One region of the Stenotrophomonas sp. YJH_SMC_20 genome, then DNA from elsewhere that is predicted to be linked to it. Evidence: riboswitches for the same ligand, from Rfam matches in the RefSeq annotation. Region 1 holds a riboswitch; the other holds the start of a gene.
What was found. Region 1 has a riboswitch for cobalamin ahead of btuB (TonB-dependent vitamin B12 receptor). Riboswitches for the same ligand answer to the same signal wherever they lie in the genome.

Region 1 (7,240 bases):
CGGAGCGGTCGGTGCCTTCGTCAAGGTCAAGCGTGCCGGCTTCAAGCCCAGCCTGAACCTGCTGTACTCGCTGGAGGGTGCGTTGTTGGACTGCCACTGGCAGGAACTGAGCGAGCCGCAGCGCGATGCGCTGGTACAGGACTATGAAGCGCGCATCGCCGCGCATCCGCTGAAGGCGGCCGGCCCGGCGTCGGGCCCGGTGCATGAGCAGCGCTTCGATGCCGACGATGAGGCGGAAGACAGCGTGACCGAGCGCGCGGACGAGGATTGAGCCGCGCCCTCCTGTAGAGCCGAGCCCACGCTCGGCTGGCCTTTCTGATCGAAGTGCAGCCGAGCATGGCTCGGCTCTACAAGAGCAGCTCAGGGCTGCTGCAGTTCCAGCAATTCGCCCACCAGCCCGGCCTCACCGCGCTCCAGCCACACACGCAGGCGCGTGCCATGGTCGATGCGCAGCGCCCAGCACAGCGACATCGGCAGGCCGCAGACCTTCGACAGCACCATGCGCAGCGGGCCGCCATGGCTGACCACCAGCGTCGGCACCGGATCGTCATCATCGAGCAGGCGATCCAGCGCGCGCGCGATGCGCCGCTCGAAGTGGCCCCAGCTTTCGCCGTTCGGCGGCGGGAACGCATGCGGGTCAGCATGGAAGGCAGCCAGTGCATCCTCCGGCAGGTCGAACAGCGACCGCCCGTCCCAATCGCCGAAATCCAGTTCTTCCCATTCCTCGTCCGCTTCCACGTCCAGCCCGCGCGGCGTGGCCAGCGCCATTGCCGTGTGCAGCGCGCGCAGCCGCGGCGAACTGATCACCCGCTCCCAGGGCTGCGCGGCGTAGGCGTCGACCAGTTCCTGCGGCAGGCGGGCCAGCTGCGGTGGGTCGCTGCGGCCATCGAGGAACTCATCGCGACCGTTGCCGGCATGGCGGACCAGGTCGAGGATCATGCGTGCGTTCCGTACAGGCAACGCGGGGACAGCGGAAAACGGGCGGACATCGGCAACGGCACCACGGGATCGAGGGACCATTCTAAGGGCACAGCAAAGGCAGTCGAGCAGGCGCGACGCAACGGGAGTGCCTGCGATGCCGTAGACTGCGCGCACTTCCAGGTGACCTGCGGCCACGGCCGGCAGGTTGAAACGGGAAGCCGGTGACGCGTGATTCCACGCCAGGCCGGCGCTGCCCCCGCAACGGTAAGCACGTCAGTTCCGGGCAACACTGCCACTGTGCCTCAGGCATGGGAAGGCGCCTGGACGGCGGCCTCGCGCCGCCCGGCGGCAAGCCCGGAGACCGGCCCGGAAGCCTCAGGTCGCGATGCGGTGGGCATGGCGCTGGATGACCGTGGCGTGCGCTGCGGCATCGGCGCGTGCCTGCCTTCGCGGCTCCTCCCCTTCGCCACGCGGGCGTGCGTGGCACCTGGAGTCCCCCATGAAGCTGCAGTCCCGAATGTTGTCCCTGGCCGTGCTGGCCGCCCTGCCCGCGCTGGCCCAGGCCGCCAATGACACCACCGCGCTCGACCAGATCCTGGTCACTGCGACCCGCACCCCGATCGCCCTGCAGGACAGCATCGCGCCGGCCCAGGTGATCGACCGCGCGCAGATCGAATCCAGCCAGGCCACCTCGCTGCAGGAACTGCTGCGCGGCCGCGCCGGCATCAACCTGACCAATGCCGGCGGCTTGGGCAAGCAGAGCTCGCTGTTCCTGCGCGGCACCAACTCCGGCCACACCGTGGTGCTGGTCGATGGCGTGCGCATCAACAGCGCCGACCTCGGCCTGGCGATGTACCAGGACCTGCCGCTGGCACAGATCGAGCGCGTGGAGATCGTGCGTGGCCCGCAGTCCAGCCTGTACGGCGCGGACGCCATCGGTGGCGTGATCCAGATCTTCACCCGCCGCAACCAGGGTGATTTCGCCCCGCACTTCCAGCTCGGTGGCGGCAGCAACGGCCTGCGCGAAGCCAGCGGCGGGATCGGCGGCGGGACCGAACGCGGCTGGTTCGGCGCTGACATCGCCTACCAGCATTCCGATGGCATCGATGCCTGCCGCGGCTCCTCCTCGGTGTTCACCGCGGGCTGCTTTGCCGACGAGCATGACCGCGACGGCTACCGCAACCTGTCCAAGAGCCTGCGCGGTGGCTACACCTTCAACGACCAATGGACCGTGGAAGGCAGTGCATTGCGTGCCGACGGAAAGAACCACTACGACGGCTACTACAACTATTCGGAAACCCGCCAGCAGGTGCTGTCCGGCAAGCTGCGCTACACCCCGTCCGAACGCCTGGCGTTCACCGCCAATGTCGGCCGCAGTGACAACGAGTCGGACAACTTCGGCGACTTCGATGCCCGTGGCAGCGCCCAGACCCATCGTGACAGCGCCTCGCTGCAGGGCGACTTCGGCATGGCCGAAGGCCAGCTGCTGAGCACCGGCGTGGACTGGAGCGAAGACAACCTGGATGGCAGCAGCGCCGGGTACCTCGTCGACAGCCGTCGCAACACCGGCGTGTTCGTGCAGTACCAGGGCCGCTTCGGCCGCCACCAGCTGCAGGTCAGCGCACGCAACGACGACAACCAGCAGTTCGGCAACCACGCCACCGGCAGCGCCGGCTGGGCGATGGAACTGGGCCACGGCCTGCGCCTCAACGCCAGCTATGGCACCGCGTTCAAGGCGCCGACCTTCAGCGATCTGTACGACCCGTGGAGCGGCGTGCCGACGTTGAACCCGGAGAAGTCCAAGAGCGCCAACCTGGGCGTTTCGCAGCAGGGGCAGGGCTGGCACTGGGGCCTGGACGTATATGAAACCCGCATCGATGATCTGATTACCTACGATGCGGCGACCTTCAGGATGCAGCAGGTGGAGAAGGCCCGCATCCGCGGTGCCGAACTGACCGGTGGCGTGCTGCTAGCCGGCTTCGACATCAACGCACAGCTCAGCTACACCGACCCGCGCAACCGTACCCATGGCAGCACCCAGTTCGACAACTGGCTGCCGCGCCGCGCGCAGCAGACCGCACGCCTGGACCTCGATCGACGTTTCGGGGCCTTCCGCGCAGGCCTGACGGTTCAGGGAGCGGGCAAGCGCTATGACGATGCCGCCAACGCGGTGAAGGTGGCGGGTTACGGTACGCTGGACCTGCGCGCCGAGTACGCGCTGACGCCGTCGTGGACGCTGCTGGCGCGTGCCGCCAATGTGTTCGATCGCCGCTACGAGACCGTGGCGTGGTTCAACCAGCCCGGCCGCGAGTACCAGCTGAGCGTGCGTTACCAGCCGAAATGAAGGCGCGCGCCGGGCATCGCCCGGCGCCTCCTGATGCCATCGACGCATGGCGTCGATCTACTGTAGAGCCGAGCCCATGCTCGGCTCACGCAATGAAGCAGCCGAGCGTGGGCTCGGCTCTACGCCCGAACGCCCGCGGCCAACCCCGGCAACTCACGCAGGTCGTCGATCACTGCCACCGCGTGCGCGCTGCCCAGGTCCAGGCCGCGCGGATAGCCGTAGCGCACCAGCGCGATCGGCATGCCCGCATCTTCGGCGGCGCGGTAGTCGGTCAACGAATCTCCCACCATCAGACACGCCTCCACCGGCAGCGCGAAATGCGCGGCGATGTGCCGCAGCGGTTCGCCACTGGGCTTGCGCTGCGGCAGCGAATCACCGCCCAGTATCAGCGCGAACGCATCACCAATGCCCAGGTGCTGCAGCAGCGGCGGCACCAGTGCTTCGGGCTTGTTGGTGCAGATCGCCAGTGGCACGTCGCGCGCGCGCAGCTGCGCCAGTGCGTCGGCCACGCCATCGAACAGGCGCGGGCTGCGCAGCAGGCATTCACGGTAGTGCACCATGAACACCGGCATCACTTCGGCCAGGTCGACCTCGCGGCCTGCCGCATGCACGGCCTGTTCGACCAGGCGGCGCACACCGTCGCCGATCCAGCCGAGCACGGTGGCTTCCGGCACGCGTGCCATGCCGATGTCCTCCAGCGTGCGGTTCAGCGCTTCGGCGATATCAGCTGCGCTGTCGACCAGCGTGCCATCAAGGTCGAACACGACCAGTGGATAGGGATACGACAAGGAACGGCACCTGCACGACGTGGGCCCCCCATTGTACGCCGCTGGTTTCCGCGCCGATCCGCCTCAACCGATCCGGCGCGCTCGGGTGGCCAGGAAGGTGGGAAGATAACGGTCGATCAGGAAGCGCGGCCGCGGCTGCCAGTCTTCCATGAAGCGATCAATGACGAAGCCGGCATCCAGCTGGCCACCAATCAGCTCGGTCAGGCTGTGGCCAAAGGTCAATGCGTCGCCACGGGCCAGCTTCGCCTCGCGTTCGGCTTGCGGCAGGTCTTCCAGGTCCGAATAGGGAATGGCGTACTGCGGACGGATCAGGCCCTGTGCATCCAGCTGCGGATCGCGCGCACCCACGAACAGCACCGGATTGTAGAAACTGGCCATCAGCATGCCATCGCGCGCCAGCACGCGGCGGCATTCAGTCCATACCGGGCGCACGTCAGGGACGTAGAGGTTCGAGATCGGGTGGAACACCACATCGAAACTGTCATTGGCAAACACGTGCAGGTCGCGCATGTCACCCTGCACGGTGCGCAGCTGCAGGCCATCGCGCGCGGCGACCGCGCGGTCCTGTTCAAGCTGCCCGTCGGAGAGGTCGAACACGGTGACATCGGCGCCAGCGGCAGCAAGCACCGGTGCCTGTTGGCCACCACCCGAGGCCAGGCACAGGATGCGACGGCCGCGCACGTCGCCCATCCAGTCCAGCGGCAACGCGCGCGGCGTCAGGTGCACCTGCCAGCGGCCTGCGCGCGCGGCAGCAATCGTTGAGCTTTCCACCGGGCGCGACCATTCGCGCGCTTCACTGGCCTGGCGGTCCCAGGCAGCACGGTTGTGGTCGATCAAGGCCTGTCCATGGTTCATGTGTCCTCCGTGCCCGGCGGGCGCCAATCCAGATCCTGGAAGGCCGGGCCGGCGAAGCACTCGCCCAGGAAGTCCAGGAATCGCCGCATGATAGCGGGCTGCTGTCGCCGTGATGCGTACACGGCATGAATGCCGAGCTCGTCCAGACTGAATTCGGGCAGCAATTCGACCAGTTCGCCACTGCGCAGCATCGGCGCCACCTGGTAGGTCGGCAGCATGGCGATACCGGCACCGGCCCGCACCGCCTCCAGCAGCAGCGATGCCTCGTTGGCACTGATGTTGCCGCCCACAGCCACCGACAGCGAACGGCCATCGCGGTGCAGCTGCCACAGGCTCTTGCCGACGTAGTGGTGGGTCAGGCAATTGTGCGCGGCCAGGTGTTCGGGAGCGGTTGGCGTACCGCGCGCCTCCAGGTAGGACGGCGTCGCGCACAGCACCGAGCGGCAGGTCGCCAGCCGCCGTGCGATCAGGCTGGGATCGATCTGGCGCGCGATGCGCACGGCCAGGTCCACCCGTTCCTCCACCAGGTTCACGGTGCGGTCGACCAGCAGCAGTTCGATGCGCGCGGCAGGATGGCGCGCGACGAAACCGGCCACCGCTCGTGCCAGGTGGCTCTGCCCGAACGACACGCTGGCGGTCACCCGCAGCGTGCCGTGCGGTTCGGGATCATCGCTGGCCAGCTCGCCCTGCAGTTCCTCACTTATCGCCAGCATCTGCCGGAAGCGCGCCAGCGCCGCTTCGCCGGGGCCGGTCAGGCTGACCCGCCGTGTGGTCCGGTGCAGCAGGCGCGCGCCCAGCCAACCCTCGACCTCGGCCAGGTAACGGCTGACCATCGCCCGTGACATGTCCAGCACCTCTGCCGCTGCGGTCAGGCTGCCGCGCTCGGCCACCTCGACGAACACGGTCATGGCGGTCAATCGGTCCATATGCTCGATCCATGCAACAAACAAGCGCGTTATACGCTGTTTTTCGAGCGACTGCAGCGGCCTACAGTGGCCGCGTCCCCCCCACACCGCCCCACGGAGTCCTGCCATGAAGATCGCCCTCGTCGGTTCCACCGGCAACATCGGCCGCCAGATCGCCCGCCACGCGCTGGCGAACGGCCACGAACTCACTGTCATCGTGCGCAGCGCGCAGGATCTTCCGGCCGAACTGGCCGGCGCCCATCCGGTGGTCGCCTCGCTGGATGACCAGGACGCGCTGGTCGCCGCCATCGCCGGCCACGACGTGCTGGCCAGCGCCTACGGCCCACGCCCGGGCGATGACATCGGCCGCGTCGGCGAGGTGGCCGCACAGCTGGCCGCGGCCGCGCGCAAGGCCGGTGTACCGCGCCTGGTGGTGGTCGGCGGTGCCGGCAGCCTGGAAGTCGCACCCGGCGTGCAGCTGGTCGATACCCCCACCTTCCCGGAGGCCTACAAGCCATACGCGCTGGCCCATCGAGAAGCCTTCAATCGACTGCAGGCGGTGGACGACCTGGACTGGACCTTCTTCTCGCCGGCCGCCGAAATCGGCCCGGGCGAAGAGCGTGGCCATTACCGCGTGCAGCCCAAGGCGTTCCTGGCCGACGCCAGCGGGCACAGCCGCATCAGTTATGCCGACTACGGCGCCGCGTTCGTCGCCGAGCTGGAAGCGCACAAGTACCCGAAGCAGATCATCACGGCAGCGTATTGATCATGCCGTCCGCCGGGCATGGCCCGGCGCTACCTCCCTGTAGAGCCGAAGGCAACGGCAGGAGCCGTTGCCAACATCGCTTGCGACGGCCCGTAGGGGGCCGGGCAAGGACGCCCGGCATAGCCCGCGCTCGGCTCTACGCGAACATGCAGCCGGGCATTGGCCCGGCTCTAGACAAGGAATTCCCATGCGTACCGCTGCCCTGCTGCTTCCCCTCGCCCTGGCCGCCACTTTCACCAGTGCGCCGCTGCTGGCCGCACCGGCCACCGCGGCGCCGACCACCGCGACGAAATCCCAACTGCACCTGCAGACCTTCCATCCCGGCCCGCAGGCAATGTTCTCGGTGTCCTCGGTGCTGATCGAAGGCCGCCACGACGCGATCCTGGTCAATGCGCAGTTCGGTGCCAGCGACGCGCGCAAACTGGTCGAGCTGATCCGCGCCAGCGGCAAGCAGTTGACCACGATCTATATCAGCCACGGCGATCCGGACTACTACTTCGGCCTGGCCACGCTGCAGGATGCGTTCCCGCAGGCGCGCATCGTCGCTACCGCGCAGACCGTTGCCCACATCCAGCAGACACAGGCCGGCAAGCTGGCCTACTGGGGCCCGAAGATGGCTGCCGACGTGCCCGCGCGCATCGTGCTGCCGCAGGTGCTGGAG
Region 2 (7,240 bases), on a different contig from region 1:
AGCACATGGCGGCCGAACGCACTGCTGCTGGCGATGCGCAGCGGCCCGGCCGGTTCGATGTCACCGGCGGTGACCATCGCCTGCGCGCGCGCCAGGTCGGCTTCGATGTGGCGCACCTGCGCCAGGTACAGCGCGCCGGCCTCGCTGAGGGCCAGCTGCCGCGTGCTGCGGTTCAGCAGCCGTACGCCCAGATGGGCCTCCAGCCGGTTGATGTTCTGGCCGACCGCGGTGGCGCTGATGCCAAGGATGCGGGCCGCGGCGGCAATGCTGCCGGTCTCTGCGGTGCGGGTGAAGCTGCGGATCAGTTGCAACAGGTTCATGACCGACCAGCTTGCCACGGGAAGATCCAAGTATCGCTTGGTACTGAACCAAGCAGGTCGGTTGCACCCGTGATCATCCGGCGCGCTGGGCAGGGCGCTGCCCTACACTGTGGCGATGCGCCCCGATTCCATTCTTACCCTGTCCTGCCCCGACCGTACCGGCATCGTCTATCGCGTGTCCGGCCTGCTGTTCGACCACGGCTGCAACATCCTCGACGCCCAGCAGTTCGGCGACGAGGAAAGCGGCCGCTTCTTCCTGCGCGTGCATTTCGATCGCGATGCCGGCCTGCCGCTGGAGACCGTGCACGCCGCGATGGCCACGCTCGCCCAGGACTTCGGCATGGACTGGCAGCTGCACGATGGCCGCCGCCGCGCACGCCTGCTGGTGCTGGTCAGCAAACAGGGGCATTGCCTCAACGACCTGCTGTTCCGCGCCCACAGCGGCCAGCTGAAGGTCGACATTGCGGCGGTGGCGTCCAACCACGCCGACTTCGCGCCATTGGCCGCCTCCTACCAGGTGCCGTTCCACCACCTGCCGGTGACCGCCGATACGCGCGCGGTGCAGGAGCAGCAGATCATCGACCTGGTCGAGCGTGAGCGCATCGACCTGGTGGTGCTGGCGCGCTACATGCAGATCCTGTCACCCACGCTGTGCCGCGCGCTGGCCGGCCGTGCGATCAACATCCACCACAGCTTCCTGCCCAGCTTCAAGGGCGCGCAGCCGTACCACCAGGCGCACGCGCGCGGGGTCAAGATCATCGGTGCCACCGCGCACTACGTCACCGAGGACCTGGACGAAGGCCCGATCATCGAACAGGACGTGGCCCGCGTTGACCATGCGATGGCGCCGCGCGAACTGGTGCGGCTGGGCAGTGATACCGAATCGCTGGTGCTGGCGCGTGCGGTGCGCCGCCATGTGGAACACCGCATCCTGCTCAATGGGCATCGCACGGTGGTGTTCCGGTAATCGCCCATCCCGCGTCCGCCGGGCATGGCCCGGCGCTACCCATGGGCGCGATCCGGTAGCGCCGGGCCATGCCCGGCGGTCGCGCGTCAGGCGAGCGCAATCCCCGCCTTGCCCAGCGCCTCGCGCACCATCACGTCGTTGGCTTCGGTCACCGGCTTGGTCAGCTCCCACAGGAACTTCACCCGGAAGCCGGACTTCACTGCGTCCTGCGCGCTCCACAGCACGCAGTAATCGCGGGCCAGGCCGCACACGTGCACTTCGCGGATGCGGCGCTCATGCAGCCAGCCGGCCAGGCCGGTGGCCGGGCGCTCGCCATCGGGACCGTGGTTCTCGCGGAAGGCGCTGTACGAATCCACCTGTTGGCGCGTGCCCTTGCGCAGGATCAGGTCGGCCATGGCCCAGTCCACGCCCGGGTGCAGAGCGGCGCCATCGCTGCCCTGCACGCAATGGTCGGGCCACAGGGTCTGTGGCTGCGCGTGCAGCAGGATGGTCTCGAACGGACGCTTGCCGGGGTGCTGGCTGGCGAACGAGGCGTGATCGGCCGGGTGCCAGTCCTGGGTGGCCACCACCGTGCGGTAGCGGCGCTGCGCCAGCAGTCCGGCAATCGGTGCCACCAGCGCATCACCCTGGTCGCAGGCCAGCGCGCCGCCCGGCATGAAGTCCGGCTGCAGGTCGATCACCAGCAGGGCGACGTCGGCGGGCAGGGCGGTCATGGCAGATCCACTACAAGAGAAGAGCGACCAGCGTGGCCGCCCCTTGCTCACACGTCAATCGCCCTGCGGCGTCCCAGCGTCCTGCCCGTAGTACAGCAGGCCGATTTTGATCCGCTCGCGGCCGTTCTCGCGACGGTGGCGGTTGGCATCGCGCAGCGAATACACGCAGCCGCAGTACTCCTGCTGGTAGAACTGCTCGCGCTTGCTGATCTCGATCATGCGGCTGGCACCGCCGCCCTTGCGCCAGTTGTAGTCCCAGTACTGCAGGCCTTCGTAGCGCGAGGCGGCGCGGATGCCGCAATCGTTGATCTGCGCCATGTTCTTCCAGCGCGAGATGCCCAGCGACGAACTGATGGTGTCGTAGCCGTGCTCGTGCGCGTACAGCGCAGTGCGTTCGAAACGCATGTCGAAGCACATCGTGCAGCCGATGCCGCGTTCGGGCTCGTTCTCCATGCCACGCGCACGGCTGAACCAGTTGTCGGTGTCGTAGTCGCAGTCGATGAAGGGAATGCCATGCTGCTCGGCGAAGCGGATGTTTTCCTGCTTGCGCAGTTCGTATTCCTTCACCGGATGGATGTTGGGGTTGTAGAAGAAGATCGCGTAGTCGATCCCGGAGGCGGTGATCGCCTCCATTACCTCGCCGGAGCAGGGCGCGCAGCATGAATGCAGCAGCAGGCGCTTGCCGTTGGCAGGCAGGGTCAGGGTGGGGCGTTGGAACTCGGTCATCATCAGGTACCGCATGGACCGCCGGCAACGGCGGTGGCCCATGCATCTGTGCGTGGGTGGACAGGGCTGGCCGGATACCGTGAAAAGGACGCACGCGGCCGCACTGCCCGCACGCGCAGGTCAGCGACGGCCCCGGCACCCTCCCCGCGGAGAGTCCAGGTCGAGTCAGGGGACGGTCGTGTCCCCCGGCCGGGGCCGGTATTCGGGCTGATGGACACGGGCCGCAGCCCACCTACTACCTGCCGCTTCCCAGGCGCGAGCCCAGTGCTGTTGGCAGGATTCGTTTCCATTCACCGCTGCGGGGCAGCTCCGGAATGGGCGCGCCAGGCGCCTTCACCGGATTCCCGTTCAAATCCCTGTCGCCATCAACGCTGCGGCGGGGATACCTTCGGCGTGCCCACGGTGGACGCGTCGAGGGCAATGGTCAAGGGTCAATGAAAGCTCGGGGCTGTGGTCCGTTTCTCAGGCCGTGAGAGCGCCGCTTGCCATACTGGGCATCGACAGACGGGAGGTGGCTCGTGGCGGCGAAGTACTGCGATCTGGTCATGAAAGGTGGCATCACCAGCGGCATCGTGTATCCCAATGCGGTACTGGCGCTGGCGCGCGAGTATCGCTTCAAGAGCATCGGCGGCACCTCGGCCGGCGCCATTGCTGCGGCGGTGGCGGCTGCGGCGGCATGCGGCGATCGTCGCCAGCAGGCCGGCGAGCACCTGCCCAGTGATGCCGGTTATGGGGGGCTGTCGGCGGTGTCGGCGCAGCTGTCGCGGCGCGGGTTCATCTACAGCCTGTTCCAACCGGCGCGGGGCGCGCGTGCGGCCTATCGGCTGCTGGTGGTGCTGACCGGCAATGCGGGCCTGCCACACAAGCTGCTGTGCCTGGCGGTGGCGGTATTCGAGATCGCGCCGCTGGAAGTGCTGGTGTCGCTGGCGCTGCTGCTGGGCCTGGGCGGGTGGGGCGGCGGCTGGAGCGGTGTGGCCGCCACGCTGCTGCCGTCGCTGCTGTGCGCCTACGGTGCCGGTGTGGCCGGTGCCGTGCTGCGCGTGGCCCGCGTGGCACGGCGCAACCTGCTGGGCCTGTGCAGTGGCCTCGGCCGCGATGCACGCAAACCGGCGTTGACCGAGTGGCTGCATGAGTGCCTGCAGCAGTTGTCAGGCAAGCCACTTGATGCACCGCTGACCTTCGCCGACCTGCACGACGCACCGCGCTATGCCGGCGAGCCGGACAGCCCGCACGCGATCAGCCTGCAGATGATCACCACCTGCGTCTCGCACAACGAGCCGCGTACGCTGCCACTGGGCGGCGCGCAGTTCTGGTTCCTGCGCGAAGAGTTCGAGCAGTTGTTCCCGGCCAGCGTGGTGCAGTGGCTGGTGGATCAGGCTGGCCCGCCGCTGGACGTGGAGGGGCGGCAGTACTACCACCTGCCGCAGGGCCCGAAGCTGCCGGTGCTGGTGGCCACACGCATGAGCCTGAGCTTCCCGTTGCTGATCAGCGCGGTGCCGCTGCACGAACCCTCGCGCCGCGAGCGCCGCTGCGAACCCACCGCGCCGGCGGCCGACCCCGAGCACAACGTGGCCGACAGCATGGAAGGGCTGACCAGCGCCGGGCAGGCTTGCGGTCCGGTGATCACCGCCTTCCGCATCTGCTGGTTCTCCGATGGTGGCATCAGCAGCAACTTCCCGATCCATCTGTTCGACGCCGCATTGCCGCGCTGGCCGACCTTCGCCATCAACCTGGTCTACCCGCAGCACGCCGAAGACGTGAGCCAGGGCAACGGTAGCCGGCAGGCACTGGAGCATGCCGTGTTCCTGCCCACCGAGAACCGCCACGGCTGGCAACGGCATTACCAGTCCATTGCCACGCCGCTGGCCGCAGCCGAGCTGGGGCGTTTCCTGTTCGCGGTGGTGGCGACCATGCAGAACTGGCGCGACCTGCTGCAGGCGCGCGCGCCGGGTTATCGCGACCGCATCGTGCATGTGAGCCTGCAGGGCGACGAAGGTGGCATGAACCTGGACATGCCGCAGGAGGTGCTGACCCGCATCGCCGACAAGGGCAGCCTGGCCGGTGCGCGGTTCTGTTCGTTCTCGTTCGAGAACCACTACTGGATCCGCTGGCGCAACCTGGCCTCGGCCTACCAACGGTACACGCTGGAAGTGGCCCGTACCGACGACCCGGCGCAGCAGGTACTGGCCTATCGCGCGGCGTACTCGATGGTCGCTCGCGGCGAACCGACACCGCCGTCGTACAAGCTGGGCTCGGAAGACAAGCGTCGCGGCTCGCAGCAGCTGTGGGCGCAGATGGTCGAGCAGGGCCGAACCTGGCAGGACCTGGGTCCTGACCTGACCGACGGCGCACCGCGTCCGCTGCCGCAGATGAAGGTGACGCCGATCTACTGAGCCGGTTCTTGGTAGATCCACGCCGTGCGTGGATGCATCTCGAATCGGGGTCAGATCCGTTCTCCTATGGAAATTGGATCTGACCCCTGCGGTGGCTCATCGCCAGGGGGCAACCACCGCATCATCCTGCAAGGGTGCATACAACGGCAGCGCCAGCTCCTGCTTCACCCAGCCCGGATTGAGCGCACGCAGGCCGGCCAGGTATTCGCGGGCCAGTGCGATATCCCCTTGCCGCATCGCCAGGCGCGCAGCGCGCGCCCAGGTGCGGTCCCAGCCGTGGGCCAGTGACAACGAGGTCGCCAGCGCAGCGCGCGCACCCGCCACATCACCCTTCTCCCAGCGCTCCTCCGCGCGGATGATCGCCTCGTTGGACAGGCGCATGTCGTACAGCTCGCGCAGCCTCGCGACCGCGCGCGGGTCGGCGTCCACGCGCAGATCGGTGTCCTGCCAGTCGCCCCCCGGCGTGCGCACCAGCAGCGCGGCCGACCACTGCCCACTGCGCTGGCCGCCCGCGGCCTGGCCGGCTTCCAGCGCCGCCAGCAAGCGTGTGGCAAGCGCTCCGTGCGAAGCCGTAAAGGTACGTTGCATTGCCGTCAGCACGTCCGGTCCGGCCAGGCCATTGCCCTGCACGCTCAACATGCCGTCGCCGTGCGCACCGGCCCAGCTGGCCTGCTGCGCGGTGGCGCCGGTGTATTGCGCATTGCCACCGCGCGCACTGATCAGCCCCACCTGGCGCTCGGCGAGCGTGGTGCCATCGAAGTTGCCGTCTTCATCCAACAGCTGCTTCAGCACCTGTGCAGGTGTACGACCTTTGGCCAGTAGTTCAAGGCCTTTGGACCCATAGGTCGGGTTGGTCTCGAACTGGCTGGCGACCGCGCCGACCTTCGCCTGCGCCCACGGCACCCCCACGCCCCCGACCGCCAGGTTGTGCGTGGCGACCGCCACCCCGCAGTCGCCGGCCTCGTTGCAGGCGGCGATGGAAAAGGTCGCCCACGCCGGCGCGGCGACGGCAGCGAGCAGCAGGGCCAGGCAAGAGCGCAACAGGGACATGGGTGTCTCCATGGGCAGGCATTGCATTGGGATGCAGCCTACGCACGAAAGGTTTAGTAGATCCACGTCATGCGTGGATGCGCTTCGATGAAGGCTCGAAATATTCGATCTCGATCGGATTCCATCCACGCATGGCGTGGATCTACGGTGTCGACCAAGGTCGACACCCACCAACAGCAGCGGGAAACTGTCGAAGGCGGGGGTGGGTCCGGTTGCGGGGGCGTGAGCGCCATGGATGGCGCGACCGAGCCTACATGGACGTATTCACGGCGTCCCCCGCAACCGGACCCATCCCGCATCCCACGGAATGCCGGCTTTTGCCGTGGCCGTTGCCGTTGCTTCGGCCTCTGCAGGTGCAGGGCGCAGCCCTGCCGAACCAACCCTACCGCCCCGGCAACTGCGCGAACGCGCGCTGCATGCAGTCCTCGCGCGGGCACACCCGGCACCCCGGGCCGATCGACACCGAATTGCCCGGGCTCTGCACATCCAGCCCCAGCGAATACACCAGCCGCTCGGCATGCTGCAGATCGCAGCCCAGCGCCACCGCGAAGGTCTTGCGGGGCTGGCCATGACCGACCGGACCACTGCTGACTTGCCGTGCCAGCCAGAAATGCCGTCGCCCATCGGGCATGCGCGCGGTCTGCGTAAGGATGCGCCCGGGCTGGTTGAACGCCTCGTAGACGATCCACAGCGGGCACGAACCACCCACCTGCGAGAAGTGGAAGTCGGTGGCCGAATGGCGCTTGGACACATTGCCCGCGCGGTCTACGCGGATGAAGAAGAACGGCAGCCCGGGCGCGCTGCGCCGTGCCAGCGTGCTCAGCCGATGGCAGACCGCTTCGAAGCCGACGCCGAACTGGTGTGCCAGCAGTTCGATGTCGTAGCTGCTGGCCTCGGCCGCACGCAGGAAGCGCATGTACGGCATCACCAAGGCGCCAGCGAAATAGTTCGACAGACCGATGCGGGCCTGAGCGATGCGTGCCTCATCGGTGAAGCCGGCACGTGCCACCACCGCATCGATCTGCGGCAGGTAGCCGTGCAGGGCCAGCTCGGCGGCCATCTGGAATGCCT

Region 2: it holds a riboswitch for cobalamin, as region 1 does, so the genes downstream of both, AC5P6A_RS15545 (epoxyqueuosine reductase QueH) here and btuB (TonB-dependent vitamin B12 receptor) in region 1, are expected to answer to the same signal.

What each region holds. Positions count from the first base shown of each region.
Region 1 is NZ_JCAFRG010000005.1:311,913-319,152, forward strand. It holds gene AC5P6A_RS11585 (TfoX/Sxy family protein) at 1-271, shown strand, start outside; gene AC5P6A_RS11590 (histidine phosphatase family protein) at 361-939, opposite strand; cobalamin riboswitch at 1,083-1,305, shown strand; gene btuB (TonB-dependent vitamin B12 receptor) at 1,421-3,265, shown strand; gene gph (phosphoglycolate phosphatase) at 3,385-4,053, opposite strand; gene AC5P6A_RS11605 (class I SAM-dependent methyltransferase) at 4,117-4,908, opposite strand; gene AC5P6A_RS11610 (LysR family transcriptional regulator) at 4,905-5,834, opposite strand; gene AC5P6A_RS11615 (NAD(P)-dependent oxidoreductase) at 5,941-6,579, shown strand; gene AC5P6A_RS11620 (MBL fold metallo-hydrolase) at 6,767-7,240, shown strand, end outside.
Region 2 is NZ_JCAFRG010000009.1:90,959-98,198, reverse strand. It holds gene AC5P6A_RS15560 (LysR substrate-binding domain-containing protein) at 1-320, opposite strand, end outside; gene purU (formyltetrahydrofolate deformylase) at 436-1,287, shown strand; gene pncA (bifunctional nicotinamidase/pyrazinamidase) at 1,374-2,000, opposite strand; gene AC5P6A_RS15545 (epoxyqueuosine reductase QueH) at 2,055-2,741, opposite strand; cobalamin riboswitch at 2,903-3,117, opposite strand; gene AC5P6A_RS15540 (RpoH suppressor) at 3,272-5,119, shown strand; gene AC5P6A_RS15535 (DUF1028 domain-containing protein) at 5,216-6,169, opposite strand; gene AC5P6A_RS15530 (helix-turn-helix domain-containing protein) at 6,552-7,240, opposite strand, start outside.